Regions from separate parts of the Paraburkholderia sp. BL17N1 genome, predicted to be linked through region 1. Evidence: predicted binding sites of a transcription regulator. Region 1 holds the regulator's gene; the other holds the start of a gene.

Evidence for each region. Region 1 encodes LexA, which represses DNA repair genes until DNA is damaged. Its sites were predicted from a motif close to ACTGTATNNNNATACAGT; they were not measured.
Region 2: a site for LexA is predicted at 3,368-3,385, ahead of imuA (translesion DNA synthesis-associated protein ImuA). Genes of this name have one in related genera too.

The regions. Positions count from the first base shown of each region.
Region 1 covers NZ_RBIW01000001.1:3,321,368-3,328,320, forward strand. The annotation lists gene nodI (nodulation factor ABC transporter ATP-binding protein NodI) at 60-974, opposite strand; gene B0G82_RS15010 (universal stress protein) at 1,261-1,725, shown strand; gene B0G82_RS15015 (DUF2939 domain-containing protein) at 1,899-2,561, opposite strand; gene B0G82_RS15020 (hypothetical protein) at 2,663-3,007, opposite strand; gene lexA (transcriptional repressor LexA) at 3,114-3,764, opposite strand; gene B0G82_RS15030 (sulfate ABC transporter substrate-binding protein) at 4,079-5,119, shown strand; gene cysT (sulfate ABC transporter permease subunit CysT) at 5,281-6,183, shown strand; gene cysW (sulfate ABC transporter permease subunit CysW) at 6,180-6,953, shown strand, end outside.
Region 2 covers NZ_RBIW01000001.1:15,314-22,266, reverse strand. The annotation lists rRNA gene B0G82_RS00085 (23S ribosomal RNA) at 1-2,716, shown strand, start outside; rRNA gene rrf (5S ribosomal RNA) at 2,924-3,037, shown strand; gene imuA (translesion DNA synthesis-associated protein ImuA) at 3,456-4,295, shown strand; gene B0G82_RS00070 (DNA polymerase Y family protein) at 4,195-5,985, shown strand; gene B0G82_RS00065 (error-prone DNA polymerase) at 5,991-6,953, shown strand, end outside.

The DNA.
Region 1 (6,953 bases):
TCAGGGCGTCGTTATAGTTGTACCGCGTTGCGTGCGATGCCGGTCTCGACCGATGCGCTTCAATCCTGCATCTCGCGGCCCGTGAGCCGCAGGAACACATCTTCCAGATTCGCCGGTCGATGCAGATAGCGCAGATCCGCGCGCTGCTTGAGCCGCGCATGCACCGGCTGCGCGTCGTTGACATAGCAGAACAGCGTCTCGCCGCTGATCTCGGTGCGCTCGACGAGCGGCGCCAGTTCATCGCGCAACGCGACCGGATCGGGTCCGAAAATCTCGATCACATCGCAACCGATCTCGGAAGCGATCAACGCGCTCGGCGCGCCTTCGGCGATCTTGCGTCCTTCCTCGATCACGCACAGCCGGTGGCAAAGGCGTTCGGCTTCTTCCATGAAGTGCGTGGTCAGCAGAATGGTCTTGCCGCGCGCGAGCAGCGAGCGCAGCCGCTCCCAGATCAGATGCCGCGCCTGCGGATCGAGGCCGGTGGTCGGTTCGTCCATGATCAGCACATCGGGATCGTTGACGAGCGCGCGCGCCAGCGTGAGGCGCCGCTTCATGCCGCCGGACAACTCGCTCACGCGCGCGTCCGCCTTGCTTTCGAGCCGCGCGAATTCGAGCAGGGAAGGCACCATCGCACGGCATTGCGCGGCGCTTAAACCGAAGTAGCGGCCGAACACCAGCAGGTTCTCACGCACAGTGAAGTCGGGATCGAGATTGTCGAACTGCGGCACCACGCCGACGCGCGCCCGCGCCACGCGCGCGCGTCCGGGGATCGGCTCGCCGCACAGACGGATCGTGCCCGCGTCCGGCGCGGCAATGCCGAGCAGCATGCGCAACGTGGTGGTCTTGCCCGCTCCGTTCGGGCCCAGCAGGCCGAAGCATTCGCCGGCGTTCACATGAAACGACAGTCCATCGACGACCGTTTTTTCGCCGTAGCTTTTCTTGACCTGATGAAATTCGATGGCGGCGTCAGGCATGGATCGAACGAGTCTCCAAGGAGGGCGTGAATGATGTGAGTAGCTGGGGAGGCGGCCTATTCTAGGGCATCGGCGCGACGCTGTTGGTTCGCCCCGACAATGCGAAGCCGGTTTCTTGCACTGCGGCATCGGCGCGCGGAGACCCTCCGAGCGGCTCGCGCACCTGTTTAGGGCGTGGTTAGAGGGCGGTCAGCGCACAGTTAGCGTTTTCCATCCCTTGCAACCTGAATTGCGGCGCACCATGATTAATTGAGAATCGCGCGTCCCGCGCGAAGGGAGAAAAATCATGGCGAGCTACCAGAAAATCCTGCTGTGCTACGACGGCTCGCGCGAAGGCCGCAAAGCACTCCGTTGCGGCGCCGACCTGGCGTTGGATCTGAAAGCGGAAACGCATTTGCTGTCCGTCGTCGACATGCGCTCGAGTATTGCGCAAAGCGCGGGCCTGCTGACCGACGTGGCCTGCGGCAGTTTCGAAAAGACCGCACGCGACATCCTGCAGGAAGGCGTTGATTGGCTCACCGAGCGAGGTGTGACCGCACAAGGGCATTTTGCATTCGGCCATCCGATCGATGAGATCGCCAACCTCGCCAATGAACTGCATGTCGACCTGGTGGTGGTCGGCCACCGTTGCCGCACGGGTTTGTCGCGATGGTGGATGGGCGCGGGCAATACGCCGTTGCTCGACCGTGTCTCGTGCAGCATTCTGGTGGCGTGTTCTTCGGCGCAGGAGCAGCAGCAAGCGGCGGCTTGAGGCGCGTGTCGCCATTGTGGACGGTTGGCTGGCGGCCGGGTACTCCGGCCTCACTACCCGGTGGCCTCGACGCCATAACGAAGTCGCTGAACGACTCGCCGCGACTCGCCGCGACTTGCCGAATAATTGGCGCGATCACGGGATCCGCGCCATACAAAGCCGACGTGCCGCGATCACTCGTTCAGATTGACCGCGGCCAGCTTCCACGTGAATATCCCTTCGCGCCGAAAGATCGCCGAGTAACGCGCGTCGCCGGCGCCATGCTGGTACGTGACGACGAACTCGTTGAGCCCACGATAGCCCGCGGTGGTTTGCGGCGGCTGCGGGGGCGTGGCGTTGGCATTCCCATTCGCCGCGTTGCCGGCAGGAGGCGCTGCCGGCGCCGGTGCGCTCGCGGCGGCGTCGGACGGATTGTTCGCGGCCGGTGGCGCGGGCGGCCGCTCACCCGGATCGCCGCGCGGCGGCATGCCGTTCAGCAAGGCCGCGACACCGTCCGGTGTGGCATAGGCATCCACGAGCGGCCCAATCAATGCGACGCCGATCATCGCGCCAATGGCGGCCAACGGATTGCCGTTGCTGTGCGCGCCAAGCCGGCGTGTCAGCAGGCCGGCGACCTGGTCCTTCAGGCTCTCACGCAACGCGGGGAAGTCGACGTACTGATTGACCGTTTGCGCATCGCGCGCATCGGCCGCGCGTTTGAGATTGTTCAGCGCGATGTACGGTGACGCATAAGCAAACCCCAGTGCGGCGATCACCACGATCACGATTAGCGTGACGATCAGCGGCTTTGTGGCGCCGCCTCTGCTGCCGCGTTGGGTATGTTTCGGAACTGCCATCGAGTGGGACTCTCTATCAGGTGTGATCTAACGTGGACCACGGCCACGCGAAAACGATCCCACGCAATGCAATCTCTCGCCGCCCGCTCAAGACAGGGTCATCACGACTCGAACACCGCGCCGTGGACGTTGGCTTCGTCGGCGATGCAGCGGTCGATCATGCGGCATACCGCGTCCATCGTGCCGACCATGATGAGACGCGACGGCCCGTGATAGACCCGCACCGGCGCGCGACGCGCTGGCTCGGCCGTATTCAGGCCGGAATTCAACGACACGCGGGCAAACGCCGGCAACGACGACGGCAAGCTGGACGTAGCCTCGGGCGAGTCGAACAGCGACGGAGTGCTGCGCGTGGCCGCCTCGATCAATGAGCAGGGCACCAGCTTGCGAAGGTGACGCAGACGACCGAACTGGCGAAAGGGCAGCAGGCGGGCAAGACGTTCCATGAGACTCTCCAGACGATGCAACGTTGATGCAGTGTCGATGCGACATTGACGCGGCTTTTTATTCTGTTGAACGCGCAAAAGGGTTAGAACCGGGGTTAGAACCGGGTTAGAACTCGCCGGGGCGAATCAGCCCCACGGCGATACCCTCCAGCGCGAACTCCGCACTGCCGGTTTCAACGAAGATGTTTTCGTAATCGGGGTTCTCGGCGATCAGTTCGAGCCCATTCGGCCGGCGCTTCAGGCGCTTGACCGTGACGTCGTCGCCCAGCCGGGCAATGATGATCTGGCCGTCTTTCGCTTCGCTGCGCTTTTGCACCGCGAGCAGGTCGCCGTCGAAGATGCCCGCGTCGCGCATGGACAGCCCGCGCACCTTCAGCAGGTAATCGGGCTTGCTCGAGAACAGCGCCGGGTCGCACGCGTAGTGCTGCGAGATATGTTCCTGCGCGAGGATCGGGCTGCCGGCGGCAACGCGCCCGATCAGCGGCAGCGACAGTTGCATGATGCTGGCGTGCGGCAGCGTGAACTGGTGCGGCGAGTCTTCCGGACCGGCCAGCAGGCGAATGCCGCGCGATGCGCCGGCCGCGAGTTCGATCACGCCCTTGCGGGCGAGTGCGCGCAGATGTTCTTCTGCCGAATTGGCCGAGCTGAAACCCAACTCGGCGGCGATCTCCGCGCGGGTGGGCGGAAAGCCGGTGCGTTCGATAGCCCTGCGGATCAGATCGAAAACCTGCTGCTGTCGTGCGGTGAGTTTGGTCATGGCGCCACTGTATGTATGAACAGGTGACTGTATTTTTATACAGTATTCGGCGCAATTCAAGCTTTACTTTAAGTTCGGGGCGAAGGGCGGCGTTCCAGCGCCGTCAAACGATGCTTTAACAGCCGTTTTCGTTCAGCAACGCCTTATCCAGCTGTCGTTACCACTTTTGAGTATTAAAAAATGAAGAAACATTATTTTTAATGATGAAAGCCCTTCGATAGACTGGGCCTCCAGTTGACGTTCATGTGCACGTGACCGCGACACAAGAAAAGACATCACACGCTGTTTCAGCGGACAACGCGGAGAAAGTTGACATGAAATACCAAGGTACGGGGCTGGCAGGCAGGACGAAGAAACTGATCGCGGCGCTAGCATTGGGCGCGGCGGGCGCGCTCGGCGTGATGGCGCAGGCGCACGCCGCCGACACGACGCTGCTGAACGTCTCCTACGACCCGACGCGCGAGCTGTATCAGGACGTCAACCAGGCGTTCGGCAAGGAGTGGAAAGCGAAGACGGGCGAGACGATCACCTTCAAGCAGTCGCACGGCGGCTCGGGCGCCCAGGCGCGCTCGGTGCTCGACGGTCTGCAGGCCGACGTGGTGACGCTGGCGCTCGCCTACGACATCGACGCACTGGCGAGCAAGGGTTTGCTGGACAAGGGCTGGCAGAAGCGCTTGCCCGATAACGCCTCGCCGTACACGTCGACGATCGTGTTTCTGGTGCGCAAGGGCAACCCGAAGCACATCAAGGACTGGGACGATCTGATCAAGCCGGGTGTGTCGATCGTGACGCCGAATCCGAAGACCTCGGGCGGCGCGCGTTGGAACTACCTCGCGGCGTGGGCGTATGCGGAGCATCAACCGGGCGGCAATGATCAGAAGGCGAAGGAATTCGTCGGCAAGCTGTACAAGAATGCCGGCGTGCTGGATTCGGGCGCGCGTGGCGCGACCACCAGCTTCGTGCAACGCGGTATCGGCGACGTGCTGATCGCGTGGGAAAACGAAGCGTTTCTGTCGCTGAAGGAATTCGGTCCGGAGAAGTTCGAGATCGTGGTGCCGTCGGTGAGCATTCTGGCCGAGCCGCCGGTCGCGGTGGTGGACAAGGTGGTCGACAAGCACGGCACGCGCAAGGTCGCCGAAGCTTACCTGAACTTCCTGTATAGCGAGCAAGGCCAGGAGATCGCGGCGAAGAACTTCTACCGTCCGCGTTCGAACAAGGTGCCGGCCGAGCTGACCGCCAAGTTTCCGAAGCTGAAGCTGTACACGGTGGACGATTCGTTCGGCGGCTGGACCAACGCGCAGAAGACGCACTTTGCCGATGGCGGCGTGTTCGATTCGATCTATCAGCCGCAGTAACAAGCCCGCTGCCGGAGTCGGCAAAGGCATAGGCAAAGGCATAGACATAGGCAGGACGACGCGGCGACGCGTCACTCCCGAGCGCGCCCCATGGGGCGCGCTTTTGGCCGCCAGGGCCCGGCGGCCGGCAATACGAGCATCAACCTGAACGAGTAACGAGCATGACGACGTTGACCTTCCGAAAACCGAGCGCGTTGCCCGGTTTTGGCCTGACACTCGGCATCACGGTGGCTTATCTGAGCCTCGTGGTGCTGATTCCGCTTGCGGCGACCTTTCTCAAGACCGCCACGCTCGACTGGAGCCAGTTCGTGCGTGCGGTGAGTTCGCCGCGCGTGCTCGCGTCGTATCGGCTCACCTTCTTTTCCGCGCTCGGCGGCGCGCTGATCAATGCGGTGTTCGGCTTTCTGGTGGCGTGGGTGCTGGTGCGCTACACGTTTCCGTTCAAGCGCATTGTCGATGCCGTGGTCGATCTGCCGTTCGCGCTGCCCACGTCGGTCGCGGGTATTTCGCTCGCGGCCGTGTACGCGGGCAACGGCTGGATCGGGCAGTTCCTCGAACCGCTCGGCCTGAAAATCGCGTTTACACCGGCGGGCGTGCTGGTGGCGCTGACCTTCATCGGTTTGCCGTTCGTGGTGCGCACGGTGCAGCCGGTGCTCGAAGAGTTCGAGCGCGAACAGGAAGAAGCGGCGGCGTGCCTGGGCGCATCGCGCTGGCTGACGTTTCGCCGCGTTGTGTTGCCGGCGGTGTTTCCGGCGCTGTTGACAGGCTTCGCGCTTGCATTCGCGCGCGCGCTCGGCGAATACGGCTCGGTGATTTTCATTGCCGGCAACGTGCCGATGAAGTCGGAGATCACGTCGCTGCTCATCATCACCAAGCTCGAGCAATACGATTATGCGGGTGCGACTGCGATCGCAGTCGTGATGCTGGTCGTGTCGTTCCTGATGCTGCTCTTTATCAATACCTTGCAGTGGTATCTGCAGCGCCGCACGAGTCGTGGGGGCGCGGGCCCGGCGCCTGCTGCCGCGAGTGTCGCGGCGATCGGTGTCGGCGGAGGTGCGCAATGAGCCGCGATTCCGTGAAGAACGCAGGCGGGGCAGCGGCCGTGGCCGTGGCACCGCGTGCGCCGCTGAACGTCGCGCGCCGGCCCGATCCGGTCACCGAACCGCCTGTCGTACGCTGGATTCTGACTGGCGTCGCGCTGCTGTTTCTTGCGCTGTTTCTCGTCGTACCGCTCGCCGCCGTGTTCTATCAGGCGTTGAACAAAGGGCTCGGTTTCTATCTGGAATCGCTCGCCGATCCGGACGCGCTCGCGGCGATCAAGCTCACGGTGATCACCGCCGCGATCGCGGTGCCGCTGAACCTCGTGTTCGGCCTCGTGGCTTCGTGGTGTATCGCCAAGTTCGAGTTCCGCGGCAAGGCGCTGCTGACCACGCTGATCGATCTGCCGTTCTCGGTGTCGCCGGTGATCTCGGGCTTGATCTATGTGTTGATGTTCGGCGCGCAGGGCTGGTTCGGCCCGTGGCTGCAGGACCACAACGTGCAGATCATTTTCGCGGTGCCGGGCATCGTGATGGCAACGATCTTCGTCACGTTCCCGTTCGTCGCGCGTGAGTTGATTCCGTTGATGCAGGCGCAAGGGAACGACGAAGAAGAAGCCGCGCACGTGCTCGGCGCGTCGGGCTGGCAGATCTTCCGCCGCGTCACGCTGCCCAACGTCAAATGGGGCCTGCTGTACGGCGTGATTCTGTGCAACGCGCGGGCCATGGGCGAGTTCGGCGCGGTGTCGGTCGTGTCGGGCCATATTCGCGGCCAGACCGACACGATGCCCCTGCAC
Region 2 (6,953 bases), 3.3 Mb from region 1:
ACGTGAAGCGAACGCGGTGAACTGAAACATCTAAGTAACCGCAGGAAAAGAAATCAACCGAGATTCCCAGAGTAGTGGCGAGCGAAATGGGACCAGCCTGTACTCTTTATCTTCATTGTTAGTCGAAGGCTCTGGAAAGTGCCGCCATAGCAGGTGATAGCCCTGTAGACGAAAACAGCGAGGAAGAACTAGGTGTACGACAAGTAGGGCGGGACACGTGAAATCCTGTCTGAAGATGGGGGGACCATCCTCCAAGGCTAAATACTCGTGATCGACCGATAGTGAACCAGTACCGTGAGGGAAAGGCGAAAAGAACCCCGGGAGGGGAGTGAAACAGATCCTGAAACCGCATGCATACAAACAGTCGGAGCCTTTGAAAGAGGGTGACGGCGTACCTTTTGTATAATGGGTCAGCGACTTACATTCAGTGGCAAGCTTAACCGATTAGGGCAGGCGTAGCGAAAGCGAGTCCGAACAGGGCGATTCAGTCGCTGGGTGTAGACCCGAAACCAGGTGATCTATCCATGGCCAGGATGAAGGTGCGGTAACACGTACTGGAGGTCCGAACCCACTAACGTTGAAAAGTTAGGGGATGAGCTGTGGATAGGGGTGAAAGGCTAAACAAACCTGGAAATAGCTGGTTCTCTCCGAAAACTATTTAGGTAGTGCCTCGTGTATCACCTTCGGGGGTAGAGCACTGTCATGGTTGTGGGGTCCATTGCGGATTACTACGCCATAGCAAACTCCGAATACCGAAGAGTGCAATCACGGGAGACAGACATCGGGTGCTAACGTCCGGTGTCAAGAGGGAAACAACCCAGACCGCCAGCTAAGGTCCCCAAATATTGCTAAGTGGGAAACGAAGTGGGAAGGCTAAAACAGTCAGGAGGTTGGCTTAGAAGCAGCCATCCTTTAAAGAAAGCGTAATAGCTCACTGATCGAGTCGTCCTGCGCGGAAGATGTAACGGGGCTAAGCAATATACCGAAGCTGCGGATGCACATTTATGTGCATGGTAGGAGAGCGTTCCGTAAGCCTGCGAAGGTGCACTGGAAAGTGTGCTGGAGGTATCGGAAGTGCGAATGCTGACATGAGTAGCGATAAAGGGGGTGAAAAGCCCCCTCGCCGTAAGCCCAAGGTTTCCTACGCAACGTTCATCGGCGTAGGGTGAGTCGGCCCCTAAGGCGAGGCAGAAATGCGTAGCTGATGGGAAGCAGGTTAATATTCCTGCACCATTGTTAAATGCGATGGGGGGACGGATCGCGGAAGGTTGTCCGGGTGTTGGAAGTCCCGGTCCTTGCATTGGAGAAGGCGCTTAGGCAAATCCGGGCGCAGGATTCAAGGGTGCGAGGCCATTCACTTCGGTGAAGAAGCAATCGGAAGTGGTTCCAAGAAAAGCCTCTAAGCTTCAGTTTGACAGTGACCGTACCGCAAACCGACACAGGTGGGCGAGATGAGTATTCTAAGGCGCTTGAGAGAACTCGGGAGAAGGAACTCGGCAAATTGGTACCGTAACTTCGGGATAAGGTACGCCCCTGTAGCCTGATGCGCCTGCGCGCAGAGGGTGAAGGGGTTGCAATAAACTGGTGGCTGCGACTGTTTAATAAAAACACAGCACTCTGCAAACACGAAAGTGGACGTATAGGGTGTGACGCCTGCCCGGTGCCGGAAGATTAAATGATGGGGTGCAAGCTCTTGATTGAAGTCCCGGTAAACGGCGGCCGTAACTATAACGGTCCTAAGGTAGCGAAATTCCTTGTCGGGTAAGTTCCGACCTGCACGAATGGCGTAACGATGGCCACACTGTCTCCTCCCGAGACTCAGCGAAGTTGAAGTGTTTGTGATGATGCAATCTCCCCGCGGCTAGACGGAAAGACCCCATGAACCTTTACTGTAGCTTTGCATTGGACTTTGAACCGGTCTGTGTAGGATAGGTGGGAGGCTTTGAAGCGTGGACGCCAGTCTGCGTGGAGCCGCCCTTGAAATACCACCCTGGTTTGTTTGAGGTTCTAACCTTGGTCCGTAATCCGGATCGGGGACAGTGCATGGTAGGCAGTTTGACTGGGGCGGTCTCCTCCCAAAGTGTAACGGAGGAGTACGAAGGTACGCTAGGTACGGTCGGAAATCGTGCTGATAGTGCAATGGCATAAGCGTGCTTAACTGCGAGACCGACAAGTCGAGCAGGTGCGAAAGCAGGTCATAGTGATCCGGTGGTTCTGTATGGAAGGGCCATCGCTCAACGGATAAAAGGTACTCTGGGGATAACAGGCTGATACCGCCCAAGAGTTCATATCGACGGCGGTGTTTGGCACCTCGATGTCGGCTCATCTCATCCTGGGGCTGTAGCCGGTCCCAAGGGTATGGCTGTTCGCCATTTAAAGAGGTACGTGAGCTGGGTTTAAAACGTCGTGAGACAGTTTGGTCCCTATCTGCCGTGGGCGCTGGATATTTGAAGGGGGCTGCTCCTAGTACGAGAGGACCGGAGTGGACGAACCTCTGGTGTACCGGTTGTCACGCCAGTGGCATCGCCGGGTAGCTATGTTCGGAAGAGATAACCGCTGAAAGCATCTAAGCGGGAAACTCGCCTTAAGATGAGATATCCCCGGGGCTTCGAGCCCCTTGAAGGGTCGTTCAAGACCAGGACGTTGATAGGTCAGGTGTGGAAGCGCAGTAATGCGTTAAGCTAACTGATACTAATTGCCCGTAAGGCTTGATCCTATAACAGGTGTGTTTCGCGATGATCGTCAGTGCTTCAGCACTGACGGGCATCCCACCCCCGAAGGGGGCAAGGACACTCAGGTTAAGTGATCGTGTTGTGCCAGAAACAACACAACCCCAACAGCTTTACCCCTGGTGAGCATCACCAGAAACTACTTCTTCCAGATTGGCTGTATTGCTCCACGAGCAGTGCAGCAACAAGTCATGCCTGATGACCATAGCGAGTCGGTCCCACCCCTTCCCATCCCGAACAGGACCGTGAAACGACTCCACGCCGATGATAGTGCGGATTACCCGTGTGAAAGTAGGTAATCGTCAGGCTCCCCAGCAGCAAACAGAAACCCCACCCCGCAAAGGTGGGGTTTCTGCGTTTAGCCCGCCGCCATACGCGGAAAAACCCGCCGCATAACCCCACCGCAGAACCCGCCTTCACTCCCGCCCCATCCGCCGCGCATCCGCGTAACCCGTCAGTTCCAGATACGCCCGTCCGGCATCCACATCTTCACGCCGCAGGATTCGTCGATTGCGAGGTAAGGCGTCGGCAAACCCGTCTTGACGGATGGAGGCTAGCCGACGATCGCAGTCGGTTGCCAGCGCCTCTCCCCGCGCCAACTTGCCACCATCCCTCCGTCTTAACATTCATCCCAAAATACTGTATAAATATACAGTGAAAACTCGTCACCTCATGCTTGCTCGATGCCGGGCAGGGCGGAGCATTCCCTAATTCAAGAGCGTGTCTATGGCAGCAGCGATTCAGCTTGCGACGACCGCCCTGACGTCTCAATTACGGCGTCAGGTATGGCAGGGCAATGAACTTGCCGAGGCAGATTCGCGTGTGATTTCCAGCGGCTATGCCGCGCTGGATCGGGTGTTGCCGGGACAAGGCTGGTCAGCAGGCGGTCTGACGGAGTTGTTGATCGAGCATGGTGGAGTGGGTGAAGTACGTCTGCTAGCCCATGCACTGTGTCATCTGACGAAACACGCCAAGCGGCATGTCATGCTCGTAGCGCCTCCCTATCAGCCGTGCGCCGCCGCATTGAGAGCTTGGGGTGTCGATGTCGAGCGGGTCTTATGGGTCCGCTCGAGTGAAGACCAGGCCTTGTGGGCCGCCGCTCAGGCCTTGAAGCAGGACAGCATCAGCGCGGTCCTGGTTTGGCTGCCGAATGCTCGTGCCGACAAAGTCAGGCGTCTGCAAGTGGCGGCTCAAGAATCGGCATCGCTGGCATTTTTGATTCGGCCTGTCGAGGCCGCCACGCAATCTTCCCCGGCGCCATTGCGAATGATCTGCGAGCCGCTGCTGCCGGCCAATGCGCAGACGATCAACCGTCGTCAATGGCTGCAGGAGATTGGTTTGTCGATCGACATCTTCAAGCGTCGCGGGCCGCCGCTAGCCGAGCCTCTTCGTCTCGTTTTACCTTTACAAAGCGTCTTGTTGCCGGAAAACGGAGTCGGTGGCCATCAAGGGCCAGAGATCAAACATGCTGTGGATCGCAGTCACATTGCCACTCTTGTCGCTGGAAGCGGTGAAGTCTCTCGCGCCGCTCCCGGATGGTTCGCTCGCGAAGCCGAATCGGCGTGAATCGAGCGACGAGACAAGCCAACTTCACGATGCCGACAACATCGTCGAAGAGCGTTGTTACGCGCTAGCCGACCACGCGCACATCCTGATGCCGGATCTCGACGCACTGCGTGCCGGCGTGCACGCGGGGCATTCGCGTTCGTACGCCTTGGCGTTGGCGCCGGGGCTTGAACTGCTTGCTGCCGATCTCGCCCGCGAAACTCAGGCATTCGAAGCCATAGCGCTTGCTTTGCTGACGTACACACCCAAAGTGTCGCTTGCCGACGCGCACACCCTGTTGCTGGAAGTCGGCTCCGGTTTGAGGTTGTTTGGCGGCTTGCGCGCGTTGTTGTCGCGGGTGTCTGCCACGGTGGCGGAATTCGGCTATACGGCACGCATCGCCTGTGCGCCGACTGCCTGGGGCGCGTGGCTATTGGCGCAGGCCCGCGCCGCTCGGCAGAAGAATCGTTGGCACGTGGTCAAGGAGACCTCACTCGCGCGTGTCCTCGATGGCTTATCCGTATCGCTGCTGCCGGTCACGCAAACGCATCGCGAGGCGTTTGCGCATGTCGGCTGCGCGACGCTGGCCGATTTGCGTCAATTGCCACGCTCCGGTGTCGTGCGACGTTTCGGCGGCGGCATTCTTGATTTGCTGGCACAGGCGTACGGCACGCGCCCGGATCCACGCGAATCGTTTCGTGCGCCGGCGTCGTTTCATGCGCAACTGGAGTTGCCCTCCCGGGTCGATAACGCGGATGCGTTGCTGTTCGCCGCGCGTCGACTGATCGTGCAGTTGGCCGGCTGGCTGAGCGCGCATCATGCGGCGCTCAGTGGCTATACGTTGCTGCTCGAGCATGAATTGGCGTCGCGTCATGCACCGAAGACATCAAGCCTGAAGGTCGCGTGGGCCATACCGTCACGCGATGCCGAGCATCTGATCTGGTTGCTGCGGGAAAAATTGAATCAGACCGTGCTGGCGGCACCGGTTATCGAGTTGAAGCTGGTAGCGGATCAAATCGGCGAATATGCCGGCCAGTCGGATACTTTGTTTCCCATGCCCGAATCCGATGGTGATTCGATTGCGCGTCTGCTCGAACGCCTGAGCGCGCGATTGGGACCGGAGAATGTGCTGCAGATGTCGGTGCAGGACGATCATCGTCCCGAGCGGGCAATGCGCGTCGAAGCCTACCAGGCGCAAGCGTTTTCGCGCAAGAAGCGTTCGCCAGCGAAAGCCCGCACAAAAATTAAAGCAGATAACGCCTGGCTGACCGATGCATTGCAGCACGCCGCATCGGCGGAGGAAGGGGGCGCAGACGGAGATGCGCTTGCGCGAGTGGCACAAGCGACACAAGCGACACAAGCAGTCCAACAGCCCAACGAAACCGCCAACGCAAAAAAACATCACCAATCCGGCGCGCAACCGGCCAGTACCCAAACTTCGCTTGATCTACCCGACAGTGCGCTGCCGTCGCAGCCTCGACCGCTCTGGATGCTCGACAAACCGCTGCGCCTAATGATGCGCGACCAGCGGCCGATCTATCGTCGGCCATTGAAAATGCTCACGCGCACCGAGCGGATCGAAGCGGGGTGGTGGGACGGCAACCGGGTGGAGCGCGATTACTATGTCGCGGCCGACGACCGGGGCCACATGTTCTGGGTATACCGCGAACGCCTTAGCGGCGAGTGGTATCTGCAGGGTTTGTTCGGCTGATTATCATGTCACTAACCCAGCCGTCGTTCCTCGCGCAACAGCCACTCGCCACTCAGTTGCCGGCGTATGCGGAATTGCATTGTCTGACTAACTTCTCGTTTCTGCGGGGCGCATCGCATCCCCATGAACTCGTCGAACAGGCGATGTCGCGCGGCTACAGCGCGCTCGCCATTACCGACGAATGCTCGTTGGCCGGCGTCGTGCGCGCTCACACGGCGTTGAAGGAAATCAAAGAGGAGCGGGACCGTCAGCAGAAAGAGCGCGAGGACAGGGCCAAAGCTGCGCAATCGGAAGCGCCTTCGGAAGACGCGACAAAAATCGAAGCGTCGCAGCAGGAACCCACGGAAGCTGCGGAAACTGAGGTATTAAAACCCCTCCCTCACCTGATCATCGGCAGCGAACTCAATCTGACCGACGAAACCGGCGAACCCTTCTGCACCCTGGTTGCGCTTGCAACCAACCGAAACGGTTACGGCAATCTTTCCGAACTGATCACGCTGGCTCGATCACGAGCGGACAAGGGCAGCTATCGCCTTAGCCCATCCGACTTCACCGATTCACTCCCCCATCTTGAGCATCTAAAAACCTTACCCGATTGCGTGCTGATGCTCGTGCCGCAGCGCGCGGCGACGCTCTCGCATACGCTGCGTTGCGCGCATTGGCTCGCCTCGTTCGCTGCACAACGGGCGTGGATCGCGCTCGAACTCTGGCAAACGGGCAGCGACGATCTTCAGATCGACGCCTTGCGCATGATTTCAAAAGCGAGCGGTTTGCCGCTGGTCGCGGCAGGCGGCGTTCTCATGCATGCCCGATCGCGCAAGCCGTTGCAGGACACGATGACCGCCATCGGCCTCGTCACGCCGCTATCGCAATGCGGCCATGCGCTCGAGGCGAACGCGGAGCGGCACATGCGTACGCGTGTGCGGCTTGGCAAACTGTATCCGCGCGACACGCTGGAAGAAACGCTG